Regions from separate parts of the Chengkuizengella sp. SCS-71B genome, predicted to be linked through region 2. Evidence: a T-box and tRNA genes for the amino acid it is inferred to sense, from the RefSeq annotation. Region 2 holds a T-box; the other holds one or more tRNA genes.
What was found. A T-box is a leader RNA that pairs with one kind of tRNA and senses whether it is charged. The one in region 2 lies ahead of pheS (phenylalanine--tRNA ligase subunit alpha), so its partner is inferred to be a tRNA-Phe.
Positions count from the first base shown of each region.

Region 1: it has a tRNA-Phe gene. The T-box ahead of pheS (phenylalanine--tRNA ligase subunit alpha) is inferred to sense a tRNA for this amino acid. The anticodon was not compared.

Region 1 is NZ_JAZHSH010000001.1:3,454,843-3,462,252, forward strand. It holds gene VQL36_RS16925 (heavy metal translocating P-type ATPase) at 1-829, opposite strand, end outside; gene VQL36_RS16930 (copper ion binding protein) at 906-1,106, opposite strand; gene VQL36_RS16935 (metal-sensitive transcriptional regulator) at 1,222-1,554, opposite strand; partial or broken gene VQL36_RS16940 (ATP-binding protein) at 1,728-1,895, opposite strand; gene VQL36_RS16945 (hypothetical protein) at 2,040-3,614, shown strand; gene VQL36_RS16950 (nucleotidyltransferase domain-containing protein) at 3,757-4,521, opposite strand; tRNA gene VQL36_RS16955 (tRNA-Leu) at 4,666-4,752, opposite strand; tRNA gene VQL36_RS16960 (tRNA-Arg) at 4,930-5,006, opposite strand; tRNA gene VQL36_RS16965 (tRNA-Leu) at 5,017-5,105, opposite strand; tRNA gene VQL36_RS16970 (tRNA-Cys) at 5,129-5,202, opposite strand; tRNA gene VQL36_RS16975 (tRNA-Gly) at 5,212-5,286, opposite strand; tRNA gene VQL36_RS16980 (tRNA-Gln) at 5,291-5,365, opposite strand; tRNA gene VQL36_RS16985 (tRNA-His) at 5,367-5,442, opposite strand; tRNA gene VQL36_RS16990 (tRNA-Trp) at 5,475-5,548, opposite strand; tRNA gene VQL36_RS16995 (tRNA-Tyr) at 5,554-5,638, opposite strand; tRNA gene VQL36_RS17000 (tRNA-Thr) at 5,643-5,718, opposite strand; tRNA gene VQL36_RS17005 (tRNA-Phe) at 5,738-5,813, opposite strand; tRNA gene VQL36_RS17010 (tRNA-Asp) at 5,955-6,031, opposite strand; tRNA gene VQL36_RS17015 (tRNA-Met) at 6,043-6,119, opposite strand; tRNA gene VQL36_RS17020 (tRNA-Val) at 6,129-6,204, opposite strand; tRNA gene VQL36_RS17025 (tRNA-Glu) at 6,375-6,449, opposite strand; tRNA gene VQL36_RS17030 (tRNA-Ser) at 6,471-6,562, opposite strand; tRNA gene VQL36_RS17035 (tRNA-Asn) at 6,564-6,639, opposite strand; rRNA gene VQL36_RS17040 (23S ribosomal RNA) at 6,810-7,410, opposite strand, start outside.
Region 2 is NZ_JAZHSH010000001.1:720,072-727,481, forward strand. It holds gene VQL36_RS03565 (NAD(P)/FAD-dependent oxidoreductase) at 1-735, opposite strand, end outside; tRNA gene VQL36_RS03570 (tRNA-Pro) at 828-904, shown strand; tRNA gene VQL36_RS03575 (tRNA-Gly) at 919-992, shown strand; T-box leader at 1,148-1,386, shown strand; gene pheS (phenylalanine--tRNA ligase subunit alpha) at 1,489-2,523, shown strand; gene pheT (phenylalanine--tRNA ligase subunit beta) at 2,545-4,983, shown strand; gene zapA (cell division protein ZapA) at 5,064-5,600, shown strand; gene VQL36_RS03595 (cupredoxin domain-containing protein) at 5,665-6,048, opposite strand; gene VQL36_RS03600 (hypothetical protein) at 6,233-7,330, shown strand.

The DNA.
Region 1 (7,410 bases), 2.7 Mb from region 2:
AGGTAATTAGAACAGCACTCGTTTCATAATATAATGCTGGTGCATGGGATTTTTCTAGCATCAAGCTCCATTCAATTGTTAAATACAAACTATAAAAATAAGCTGCGGAGGTACCAAGTGCAACTAATACATCCATGTTGGCACTCTTATTACGTAATGCTTTATAGGCTCCAATATAAAAATGTTTTCCAATAATAAACTGAACAGGTGTAGCTAATGCAAACTGGAACCAAGGATTCATAAATAACTCTGGCAACCAAATAAATGAAGTAAAGGAGAAATGGCTCACCATAGCCCAGAGTAATGGAAATGATAAAATTGCTGAAACGATAAACTTCACTTTTTGCCTTTTTATTTCTTTAGCTCGATAGTTTTCTCCTTTACCTTTTTCTTCTTTCTGTATCGCTTTATAACCTAACTTCTCCACCTTTTGAATCATATCTTTTATTGATACTTCATCTGAGGAATACTCAACATGCGCGCTTTCCAAAGAAAAATTAATATTTGCATTAATCACACCAGGTAATTTATTCAATCCTTTTTCTATTCGATTCGCACAAGCAGCACAAGTCATGCCAGTAATATTGAAATCAATTGAACTTTTCACTGTACCGTAACCTAGTTTTTCAACTTTCTGCTCTAATTGATTATAATTTACTTTTGTTGGATCATATGAGACGTTAGCTTTTTCTAATGTAAAATTCACATTTGCTTCACTTACACCTTCAATTTTTTGTAATCCTTTCTCTATTCGATTCGCACAAGCAGCACAGGTCATACCTGTAATTTGTATTGACGTTTGTTTTAATATAGGCTGTTTAGACTCCATAATTCTCACCTTCCTATATACCTATGGGGGGTATAAATTTGTTTAAAAAAATATCCCCCACTATAAATCCTATCATTTAAACTACATCATATCCTTGCTCTTCAATCGCTTCCTTTATTGCTGTTAAGTTTATTTTTGTTTCATCATAATTTACTTCAACAGAACCTTTTTTAAGGTCCACACTACCCTTAACACCGATTTCCTTTAAAGTACTTTCAATAGCATTCACACAATGGTTACAAGACATTCCTTCTACTTTTAACATTTGATTTTTCATAAAAACTCTCCTTTTGATATTTTGTCATATATAATAATTATTATTCATTTATTGAGGGATGATCTGATGAAGCTGTTTTATCTATAGACTTTTTTTTACTCTATAAAAAGTTTTTTTACTTTAATAATTTATGAACTGTAGTTAAAAGCTCATCTATAACCTCATCTTCCCCTTCTTGTATACGATCAACAACACAACTTCTCATATGAGCTTCTAATAAAAGTTTCCCCACACTATCTAGTGCAGATTTTGCGGCTGCAATCTGATTCAAAACATCATCACAATAAGTATCTTTTTCAATTAAACCTTTGACACCTCTTACCTGACCTTCTATTCGATTCAAACGTTTAATTAGATCTTTTTTCATTTTATCAGAATGATGGCTTTTTCTTTCTGATTCTTCAGTATGACAAGTTTTTAAGACATTATTGTTTTGATTTGTACCCATAACTTCATCCTCCTTACATTTATATAATATACCCCCACAGGGTATAAGTCAATAAAAATCAAAAAAAATTTATAACATAAATGTGAATTTCAATTTTTTTTGCGCATTTTTTAAAATATATTTTGCGCAAAAAAAAGTCTAGCTATTTATATTAAATCATTTCTAGACTTAGTTTATTTATTTCCAATTACAAGACTATCACGTGCTTCTATATCTTCGGTTGTAATTGTTGATATAGAGTTTATTTGCATAATTCGCTCTATTTTTGAAAATAATCTATGAATCAATCTAAAGTTACTATTAGTAATTCTAATTATAGTATTGATTGCTTCGTAATCTGTATTAAGGATAACGAGCTAATCGCTTCTCGATTCCCAGCATTCCGAATTTTTTTAATATATAGACAGGAATCCACGCAAAAAGTTCGGTTTTTCATAATATGAGGTAAGAAAAATAATAAAATTTATTGAAAGGGAATGAAATACATGTTTGAAGAATCCATTTGCGATTGTTGTGCCTGTCCGATGCAATGTGTTTTAAAACAGTTTATAGGAGAAGAAGTTGCAATACTTACTGAAATTATTGGACCTTTACCAATTCAAATTACGGAAGTCAAAAACTTTATTGTGTCTGGGATTAATACGTCTCCCGGAAATGATCCTAATCCAGTCCATATTCCGATTTGTAATATCGTTTTGGTTTCACCACTTTCCACAACAAGGATTCCAAATGTCAAACCAATTCAAAAAAATACGAAAGGGGAATGTGTATGTTGTGAGGATCCCATTACCAATGTCGCAAATGCATTAAAAGGTAAGGAAGTATTTATTACTGCTGTTGCTCAAGCTATTATTGAGAAAGTAGGAGAAGGAATAGTAGTTGGAACATTAGAATCCCCACAGCTAGGATTCGGATCAACATTCTTTTCTAGCAGTTGCAAAATAAATTTTTTAATAGAGTTAGAGATAACAAATGGCACTTTGCCTGCTTCAAATTTCATGGAGAGGGCTAGCAACTTTGATAAATCAATTTGTGATTGTTGTGTTTGTTCGATGCAGTTTGCATTAGAACAGTTTATTGAAGAAGAAGCTGCTATTTTTCTAGTACCTTTTGGTGGGGGCTTAACCATCCAAATTAAGGAAGTCAAAAACTTTATTGTGTCTGGGATTAATAGATCTCCCGGGATGGATCCTAATCCAGTTCATATCCCGATTTGCAATATAAGAGCTTTTGCCCCGCTTTCCACAACAAGGATTCCAAATGTCAAACCGATTCAAAAAAATACGAAAGGGGAATGTGTATGTTGTGAGGATCCAATTACCAATGTCGCAAATGCATTAAAAGGTAAAGAAGTATCTGTTTCCAAAGACCCTTCAATTATTATTGAGAAGGTAGGAGAAGGAACCGTGATTGGATCATTTGTATCCCCACCACCAGCTTTAGAATCAACAATTATTTATTCCAGTTGTAAAATAGTTGAAATACAAGAAACAACTATTGGAACTTTGCATCCTCCAAGTTTAATGTCAGGGACTGTTAACTTTGATAAATCAATTTGCGATTGTTGTGATTGTCCGATGCAATTTGTTCTAGAACAATTTAGAGGAGATGTAGTTTCCATACTTACTGGAACTTTTGGACCTCTTACTATTCAAATAACTAAGGTCAAAAACTTTATTGTATCTGGGATTAATAGATCTCCTGGGATGGATCCTAATCCAGTTCATTTTCCAATTTGCAATATAAGAGCTTTTACCCCACTTTCCACAACAAGGATTCCAAATGTCAAACCCATTCAAAAAAATACGAAAGGCAAATGTGTATGTTGTGAGGATCCAATTACCAATGTAGCAAATGCATTAAAAGGCAAAGAAGTACTTATTCCAGGCAGTCCACCATTTATTATTGAAAAGGTAGGAGAAGGAATAGTCATTGGAATATTTGTATCTCCACCAGTAGATCCATTCGGATCAACAATCATTTTCTCCAGTTGTGAAATAAATAGAATAGAAGTAATAACAAATGGTATGTTGACTTCATCAAAAAAGATGAAGAAGTAGTAGTAGTATATTTCATTAACAGTAGCTTTTGTTAAAACCCAAAAAATATTTGACATAATACGTAAAGATAAAAACTCGCTAATTAGCGAGCTCTACATATACTACATATAATTTTTAACCTAAATAAAGCAATTATTAACAATTATTCAATCGCATCCTCTTCATCTTCTTCTAGATAAAAGTCATCAATCACATGCTCTTCCTCTTCTTCTTGATAAAATCCAGCAAATAACCTTCCCCCATAAGGTTCTAAGATGGAATCAATAAATTCAATCAATTGTTGTTTGTCACTTGTTTTGTAATAACTTTCAAAAGCAGAAATAAATTGTTTAGATACCCCCTTATGGTATGCAAACAATTCTCTATACAACCATTTACCGTCACCTAACCACAAATCATTTACCCTTAAAATAAAAGTAGCACATAGATTAAACAATTTATTTACAATAAAATAATTTTCCATTACATTTTGAGAAGTAATTAGATCTTCCAACTGATCAGTAATTTCAAATCTTGCAAAATTCAATTCATCAAAACTCCAGCTAGGTGGACCTTTAATAAGTCTTTCTTCACACATTTTTTTAATGGACACAGCTTTTCCATTGTCCTTAACCACAAATCCCTTAGTAATGATTATATAAATTGTAGGTAGAGCATAGCTATCATTTTTATTCATAAATTCATTAAAACTACTTAAATTAAACCCAAATACCTCTGCTGGCCATGGGGCATAATCATATACCTTTCTAAAGTGAAGACTAATTTCATTATCAAAAATAACAATATCTAAATCAGAATTCTTTTTAATACTTTCCTTTTTTGCACTCGCAGCTAAAAAAGCAGCACTGCAATTTGGAAAATTCATCTCCACAAATTTTGTAGCCGCTTCTATAGGAGTTTGATTCATTAACATACACCACCAAAAAATAAATATATACAATTGTATGAATAAATCAAGAGAATAGTGCATCAAGTAAAGTACTGTTCCTATAAAAAAATAATAAAAATAAAAAAACATCCATTTTAGAAATGAATGTTGTTTATGTATGTTTGGTACCGGTGAAGGGACTCGAACCCCCACTCCATTGCTGGAAACGGATTTTGAGTCCGTCGCGTCTGCCAATTCCGCCACACCGGCATATATTTATTAAATTAAAATTTTTCTCACTGCGTTTAGTATTTCAAAGGTGTTTCAATGGCACGCCCTGAGAGGTACAGTTACCTTACTTCGATGTCTTTGCTTTCGAGGCTTATGCTCCGACGAACTCTAACGTTCGAATTGTCTCAATGCGTTTAGTCTATCATGAAGTTTAAATGGCACGCCCTGAGAGATTCGAACTCCCGACCTTTTGATTCGTAGTCAAACGCTCTATCCAGCTGAGCTAAGGGCGTAAAATAAAAATGGTGCCGAGGACCGGAGTCGAACCGGTACGGTAGTCACCTACCGCAGGATTTTAAGTCCTGTGCGTCTGCCAATTCCGCCACCCCGGCACATATACTATCCTATTAATTTGTGGAGGCGCCACCCAGATTTGAACTGGGGATAAAGCTTTTGCAGAGCTCTGCCTTACCACTTGGCTATGGCGCCAAAATATAATGGAGCGGACGACGAGATTCGAACTCGCGACCCTCGCCTTGGCAAGGCGATGCTCTACCACTGAGCCACGTCCGCGTAATGGCTGGGGATACAGGATTCGAACCTGTGCATGACGGAGTCAAAGTCCGTTGCCTTACCGCTTGGCTAATCCCCAATGGGGCGATCGAAGGGAATCGAACCCTCGAATGCCGGAGCCACAATCCGGTGCGTTAACCACTTCGCCACGACCGCCGCAATAACTTAAGTTTTTCTTAAAATCTTTCTGGCAGGGGCAGCAGGAATTGAACCCACACTAACGGTTTTGGAGACCGCTGTTCTACCTTTAAACTATGCCCCTATATATGGTGGAGGATGATGGATTCGAACCACCGAACCCGATGGGAACAGATTTACAGTCTGCTGCGTTTGGCCACTTCGCTAATCCTCCAAAATGGTGCCGTCGAGAGGACTTGAACCCCCAACCTACTGATTACAAGTCAGTTGCTCTACCAGTTGAGCTACAACGGCGTTTATTTCTCTTAGAAAATGGTGGCTCGAGACAGAATCGAACTGCCGACACGAGGATTTTCAGTCCTCTGCTCTACCGACTGAGCTATCGAGCCTTACTTTGCCTACTTAATAATGATTGTAATGGCGGAGCTGACGGGATACTCTTCACTTCGTTACGAGATTGCGATGTAACCCTTTCGAAGTTTATGCTCCAACGAACCCATTGGGTTCATCATCCCTTGTTATGTTTTAAATGGCGGAGCTGACGGGATTCGAACCCGCGATCTCCTGCGTGACAGGCAGGCATGTTAGGCCTCTACACCACAGCTCCACATTATTATTTGGTTGCGGGGGCAGGATTTGAACCTACGACCTTCGGGTTATGAGCCCGACGAGCTACCAGACTGCTCCACCCCGCGATAATATTATGGTGGACGCTGACGGGATCGAACCGCCGACCCTCTGCTTGTAAGGCAGATGCTCTCCCAGCTGAGCTAAGCGTCCATATGTACTTGTTTAGCATTTGGGATTTCATTATCCCTTGATGCTTTACTTTAGGTGGTGACCCGTACGGGATACTCTTCATTTCATTACGAGACTGCGATGCAATCACATATAAAGATTATGCTCCGACGAACCCTAGGATTCATTATCCCTTGATGCTTTACTTTAGGTGGTGACCCGTACGGGATTCGAACCCGTGTTACCGCCGTGAAAGGGCGGTGTCTTAACCGCTTGACCAACGGGCCTAATATATATGTTAACCTGAGTGGCGGAGAGAGAGGGATTCGAACCCTCGAGACGCTTGTGACGCCTACACGATTTCCAATCGTGCTCCTTCGGCCAGCTCGGACACCTCTCCATGGCTCCCCGAACAGGACTCGAACCTGTGACAACTCGGTTAACAGCCGAGTGCTCTACCAACTGAGCTATCAGGGAATGTTTAGAGAAACTCGCTTCAGGGTGTTCCCTGAAAACTAGATGCGAAACAAAGAGTAAATAAAACGTCACAAATGCGAGTTTATCAAATGATTAGTCAAATGTCAATACATATTTGCGAGTAATTATTGGAACTTCAACCTAGTACCAATATTACTATTTAAGTTTACTTGGATAAGCCCTCGACCGATTAGTATTCGTCAGCTCCATGCATTGCTGCACTTCCACCCCGAACCTATCAACCTCGTCGTCTTCAAGGGGTCTTACTAAATTGGGAAATCTCATCTTGAGGGGGGCTTCACGCTTAGATGCTTTCAGCGCTTATCCCTTCCGTACTTGGCTACCCAGCTATGCTTCTGGCGAAACAACTGGTACACCAGCGGTACGTCCATCCCGGTCCTCTCGTACTAAGGACAGCTCCTCTCAAATTTCCTACGCCCACGACAGATAGGGACCGAACTGTCTCACGACGTTCTGAACCCAGCTCGCGTACCGCTTTAATGGGCGAACAGCCCAACCCTTGGGACCTACTTCAGCCCCAGGATGCGATGAGCCGACATCGAGGTGCCAAACCTCCCCGTCGATGTGGACTCTTGGGGGAGATAAGCCTGTTATCCCCAGGGTAGCTTTTATCCGTTGAGCGATGGCCCTTCCATTCGGTACCACCGGATCACTAAGCCCGACTTTCGTCCCTGCTCGACCTGTACGTCTTGCAGTCAAGCTCCCTTATGCCTTTGCACTCTTCGAATGATTTCCAACCATTCTGAGGGA
Region 2 (7,410 bases):
TTCAGTACCCATAATGGGTTCAGGTTGTTTTTTGATCCATTCTCCTAACTTCGTTCCTGTATGGAACACATCATAGATTTTGAGTATTTCAAACCACCAAAAGACACTTTTTCCTGCAAACTTATGTGGTGAAAATTTTAAATTTTGACTAGAGGAGAGATAAACATCATGTGAGTTACTAAGCTCTACGGCAATTTGTGCTCCAGAGTTTCCTGCCCCTACAACTAATGTGTTTCCCTTATGCAGTTGCTGAGGGTTTTTATATTCTGAAGAGTGTAATTGGATGATTTTCTCATCTAAACTTGAACACTTCAATTTAGGGATGAAGGAAGATTGAAATGGACCTGTAGCAATGACAACTACTTTTGAATGATATGTTTTATGGTTTGTTTCTGTAATAAAAACATCATTTTCTTTTGTTAATTGTATGACATGGGTATCAAGTTCTACTGGGATGGAAAACTGTTTTTTATATTTTTTTAAATAATCTGCTGTTTCATTTTTATTAGGGTATCCATTAGGATTGCCTGGAAATGACAACCCTGGTAAACTACTGTACTTTCTAGGTGAAAATAAGATTAAAGAATCGTAACGTTTAATCCATGTTTCTCCTATTTGTACGTTTTGATCTAATAATAAAAAAGATAGATTTGATTTTTTTAAATAATAGCCTATGGCTAGCCCTGCCTGTCCTGCACCGATGACGATGACATCTAATTTTACTAATTCATTCACGAAATTTCCGCCTTCCCATAAAAAAACATTTGCGTTTTATACTAAGTCATGGTATATTAATTCTTGTCGCAACAAAAGGTATGAATGAATAACGGGACGTAGCTCAGCTTGGTAGAGCACTTGGTTTGGGACCAAGGGGTCGCATGTTCAAATCGTGTCGTCCCGACCACTAATACCTTACATGCGGGTGTAGTTCAATGGTAGAACTCCAGCCTTCCAAGCTGGTCGCGTGGGTTCGATTCCCATCACCCGCTCCATTACATATTACTATTAATTCAGTTCAGAGCATAGAAATGTTCTGTTTTTTTGTTTCTAGATTAGAAGGAATAGTTGAAACAAATCACAACTAAGTCTTAAATTACTTGCAATTTATAACTTATTTTCTTATAATACCGTTATTGAAATTAAATACAAAAATGCATTGAAGGGGAAAAGTAAGTAGCACTTCAAATACAGGGAAGAAAAGCCTAGATTGAGAGCCTTTCTACTTGAACAGACTACTGAAGTTCGCCCCGGAGCAGAAACTTGAAAAAACCAACTTTTTGGAAGTAGAGTATTCCGGTGAATACACCGTTATTTAAATGAAGTGAGAATATTCATAGCCATTGAATGTTCTAATTAGGGTGGTACCACGGCTCTTTCGTCCCTTACGGATGAAGGAGTCTTTTTTGATGCAATGACATCTGCGGTTGTTTTTCACTTTTTGGATTTGGAATAGTCAGTTTTGTCGATACATTTGAAGGAGGGTAAATAATGAAAGAACAATTAGAAGCACTAAAACTGGAAGCTCTAAAGGAGCTTGAGAATGTTAATGACAGCAAAGCACTGAATGAATTAAGAGTGAAATATTTAGGGAAAAAAGGACCATTAACTGAGATTTTAAGAGGCATGGGTAAGCTTTCAAACGAGGAAAGACCTGTCATCGGACAAGTTGCCAATGAAGTTCGTTCAGCGATTGGGAATGGAATTCAGTTGAAGCAAGATCAAATTTCACAAAGAGAATTAGAAAATCGCTTAAAAGAAGAAACGATTGATATCACTTTACCAGGAAGAAAGCCATCTCAAGGAGCCATTCATCCACTTAATAAAGTTATTCAAGATATTGAAGATATTTTCGTTGGTATGGGATATACGGTAGAAGAAGGACCAGAGGTCGAACAGGATTATTATAATTTTGAAGCATTAAACTTACCTAAAGACCATCCAGCTAGAGATATGCAAGATACTTTTTATATTACTGAAGAGCTTTTAATGAGAACTCATACTTCTCCAGTACAGATCAGAACGATGGAAGCGAAAAAAGGGGAAGTTCCAGTAAAAATTATTTGTCCGGGTCGAGTGTATCGAAGAGACGATGATGATGCAACTCACTCTCACGTTTTCACTCAAATCGAAGGATTAGTCATTGATAAAAACGTTAGAATGAGTGACCTAAAAGGTACGTTGTTACAGTTCGTACAAGAAATGTACGGTAAAGATACACAAATTCGCTTACGTCCAAGCTTCTTCCCATTTACGGAACCAAGTGCAGAGGTGGATATTACTTGTGCAAGTTGTAAAGGTGAAGGGTGTCGTATTTGTAAACAAACAGGCTGGATCGAGATACTAGGATCAGGTATGGTTCATCCTCGCGTATTAGAAATGGCAGGGTATGATCCAAATGAATATAGTGGTTTCGCTTTCGGAATGGGTGTAGAAAGAATAGCGATGTTGAAATATGGCATCGATGATATCCGCCATTTCTTTACGAATGACTTACGTTTCTTAAATCAATTTGTTCGAATATAGAAGAGAAGGAAGTGAAAATAGATGAAAGTATCTTATCAATGGTTAGCTGAATATGTGGATGTATCAGGATATACGGCTTCAGATTTAGCAGAAAAATTAACACGCAGCGGAGTAGAAGTTGATGTTGTTGAAAAATTAAATAAAGGTGTTACAGGTGTAGTTGTCGGATATGTAAAAACGTGTGAAAAACATCCGAATGCAGATAAATTAAACCTATGTACTGTAGATGTTGGTCAAGAAGAAGAACTTCAAATTATTTGCGGAGCGAAAAATATCGAAGCAGGTCAAAAGGTTCCTGTAGCTGTACCAGGTGCTGTATTGCCTGGGAATTTTAAAATTAAAAAAGCGAAACTTCGCGGGATAGAATCTAATGGTATGATCTGTTCTGCTAAAGAATTAGGCATGAACGATCGATTGTTGCCTAAAGAAATTCAAGAAGGCATTTTAGTCCTTCCGGCAGATATAAATGTAGGTGAAGATATTTTAGAAGTACTTGGTTTAAATGACGAAGTATTGGAGCTTGAGCTTACACCTAACCGCTCTGATTGTCTAAGTATGGCGGGTACAGCTTTTGAAATTGGGGCAATCTTAGGAAGAGAAATTAAATTGCCTGCAACAGAGGTTAGCACTTCTAAAACAAAAGCATCTGAAAAAATCAGTGTGAAAAATTTGAGCCCTGAACATTGTCATCATTATTCTGCGAGATATATTGAGGAAGTATCCATCCAGCCAAGTCCTTTATGGATGCAAAATCGATTAATGGCTGCGGGTATTCGTCCTATAAACAATATTGTGGATATTACGAACTATGTGATGTTAGAGTACGGTCAACCATTACATGCATTTGATGCAGACCAATTGAACGATGGTCATATTGAAGTTCGTTTAGCAAATAAAGATGAAAAAATGACTTCTTTAGATAATGAAGAAAGAACATTAGATGATCATATGTTGCTAATTACAGATGGCACAAAACCTGTTGCTATAGCTGGTGTGATGGGTGGTTCCAATTCAGAAGTTCAAACGCAAACAAAAAATATCTTACTTGAATCAGCCAAGTTCTCAGGAAGTACTGTTCGTATCACTTCTAAAAAACTTGGATTAAGATCCGAGTCAAGTCTTCGATTTGAAAAAGAAGTGAACCCAGAAAATGTTACAGTTGCGTTAAATCGAGCTGCTGCACTTTTATCGCAATATGCGAATGGAAAAGTGGCAGATGGAATTGTAGAGGAGCTTTCAACACAAAATCCTGCAGTTAACATTCAAATAAGTTTGCAAAAAGTTAATGATTATTTGGGTACAGACTTAACTAAGCAGGATGTATTAAATGTGTTCGATCGATTACAATTTTCTTATACAGAAGCGGATGAAAATGAAGTGATTGTCCATATACCAACTCGACGCGGAGATATTACAAGAGATGTGGATTTAATTGAGGAAGTGGCACGTTTACATGGGTATGATCATATTCCAACTAGCCTAATGATTGGTGCAACAACACCAGGTTCACTATCTAAAGAACAGAAAATTAGAAGAGCGATCCGTCGAATTTTAACAGATGAAGGTTTGTACGAGACGGTAAACTATTCTTTTACACACCCTAGTCAAATTAAGTTATTCCCAGGTATGTATGCCGAAACTGAACCCATTTCACTAGCAATGCCAATGAGTGAAGATAGAAGTACTTTGAGAACAAGTTTAATACCTCATCTTTTGGATGTAGCATCTTATAATAAAAATAGAAATCAATCAGATGTTCATATTTTTGAAATTGGAAATGTATTTCTTACAGAAGAACAATCTTTATCTAAACAACCCGAAGAAAAAGAACTTCTATCTATTTTGCTAACAGGTAAAAGAGAAGCTGCAAATTGGTCTGTACAAGAAAATAACGTAGATTTTTATGATCTAAAAGGTCACATTGAAACTTTGTTTGAGGTTATTGGAATTTCGGGTTTACAATTTGTTTCGACTAGTCCGGATGGTTTCCACCCTGGTAGAACGGCTTCTATTCAAATCAAAACGGAAGATAAAGTGATTGAACTTGGAACGTTGGGGCAGTTGCATCCTTCTATACAACAAGAAAAAGATTTAGACGAAGTATATATTTTAGAAATCACGTTAGAAGAAGTTTATAAACTTGCTAATTTTGATATCCATTATACTACGTTACCAAAATATCCAGCGATTGGAAGAGATATTGCCGTTGTTGTAGATCAATCCTTACAAATTGGAGAAATTATAAATTCGATCAAAGAAACAGCGAAGGAGCTGCTTGAATCCGTTCAAGTTTTCGATATTTATACAGGAGAAAAAGTGGATGACAATAAAAAGAGCGTGGCGTTATCCTTAGTTTATAGACATTTAGAGCGTACATTAACAGATGAAGAAGTTACGGATCTTCATGGTAAAGTAGTTGAAGAAATTGGAAAATCTTTTCATGCAGAATTAAGGAAATAAAGCAGGGAATTAGGTCAATCATATCGAAATAAGTTATCATAGAAACATATTGATTTTTTGTTTGGTAGGGAGGACGACCTGTGAAGCCTGAGGAAGAAAAAACTAGAGTAACTGTCAACATCTACGGGACACAATATAAAATGAAAGGGAGTCCAGATATGACTCCTGAATATATAAAAGAAATTGCGTCCTATGTGGATGGTAAAATGCGCACAATAGCTGGTGAACAAACGAAATTAGATCTAAACCGTTTATCTGTTTTATCTGCTTTATATATCTCAAATGAGTATTTTCAAGTAAAGGACATTCAACAGGAAAATGAAATATTGAATGTCAGAATACAGAAACTTGAATCAGAAAACGAATTGTATATGAAACAAAATCAAGAAAAAAGTGAAATAGAAGAGCGATTAATACAAGAAATATCCCAACTGAAAAAGTACCAACAGAAACTAGAAGAGGATCTTAAAGATGCTTGGCAACAAAAAGAACAAGCAAAAGATAAATCAGATCAGATTGAAGAGAAGTACAGCAAGTTACAGGACGCCTTTAACAAATTAAAGAGTGAGTACAATGAGTGGATTGAGCTTGCAGAAAAAGAACTGAAAATAGAATAGAGAAAAAGCATCTTATACCACTTGGTTTAAGATGCTTTTTTGTTTAGCTTAACCTTACTTCACATTATTCAACAACTAATGTAGATATCATGTCTTTGTGTCCAGTACCACATTGAATGGAACATTTAATTTGATAGGTTCCTGCTTCATTAATTGTAAATTGTTTTGGAGTGCTCGGGTCAATTTCAATACCAAGTTCCTTAATCTTAAATGCATGAAATCCTTCAGCGTTTTCAATTGAAAAATTAACAGGCTCTCCAACGGCTACTTTATATTCTGCTTTATCAAATGCCCAGTTAGATGCAGTTAACTTCAATTCCTTAGCATCTGCAGAAGATGTTTCAACAGCAGCATTATTTGTTGCTTCACCTGGTTCCTCTGAAGCTCCACAAGCCGCTGCAGTTAACACTACCGCTAACATCGTAACTAGAAATAACATTTTTTTCATTGATTTAACCCCCTAAGAAAATTTTATACCCATACAAATTTTAATTGTAATAAAATGAATTTGACATGGCAAACTAGTGAAATTCGTGACAATCATGTGAACAATCACAGAATGATAGGCGAATGCATAGGATGTATCGCTAATATAATAAAAGAGGAATACCTAAAGAAAGGAGCAAGATCATATGAATGAAAATTTAAATATGGTTCATCCAAGTATAACATTACCAGAACCATCATCAAATAATACTGCAGCAGAATCAACATCAAGTAATATAGCAGCTGGACCTAATGAAAATCCTACTCCTAAAAAGTACCCCTCTTCTATGACACAGCCGTTAAGTTATTCGTCGCCTTGTTCTGGATGTAAGCAACCCAACCCTTATTCTCCGTGTGCTGAGCAATCCATGATGATGCCAATGTACTCCATGGGAGTACAAGATATGAACCCTTATATGTACCCGATGGGTACTCAGCAGATGAATACAAATGTACAATCTATGTATTCGATGGGAGCTCAAGGTATGAATACAAATATGCACCCCATGTATCCAACAGGAGTTCAAGGAATGAACACAAATTCGATGTATCCTATGGGAACACAAGCAATGAATACAAACATGTACCCTACAGGGGATCAACAATTAAATGATCAAGGATTTCCTACTAGTCCGGCTGATACACAAGGAGTAAGCCCTAGTACGGAATTTTTAACAGCAGAACAAGTAGAAGAAATGACAGAGGGCAACAAACAGCTTCATCCAAAGGAAGTAAAGGAAATGTCAGCAAATATGTATCCAATGCACCCTCAGGAAATGCAACAATATCCAAATGTAATAGGCTATAATCCAATGTATGCTTTCCCTAGTATGCAACCTCCAAGCAATAATTATTATCAACAGCCAAATATGTATCCCCCAAATGTAGTTGCTCCAACAGAAAATATGATGTCACATTATATGTTACCTAAGATGGATCCACAAAAAATGGCTGAGCAAGCCGCTAATTTACCATATTATATGCGTTCTACATCCTCTCCAACAGATTTAACGAATATATTTGTGCAAATTTCTCCCTGGATTCGACATGGATTAGATAAAGCTGAAAATAAGAACTATAAACAAGCTATGGAGGAAGTTGCTTTAATTAGTTATTTAATGGGAAGTGGGTTTGATGCTCGAACCTCTCATCAAATTGTTGAATCTTGGGAAGTTCGTGAAATGTTTTCAGATAAAGATCGGAATGAAGAAATGAACACAGAGAATGAGAGTTCCTTAGATTAACTATTGCATTTTCTAGGCTTGAGATCTATTCTCAAGCCTTTAGGGCATTCCCTCCTGTTAAGTATAAGGTTTGCAAAAAG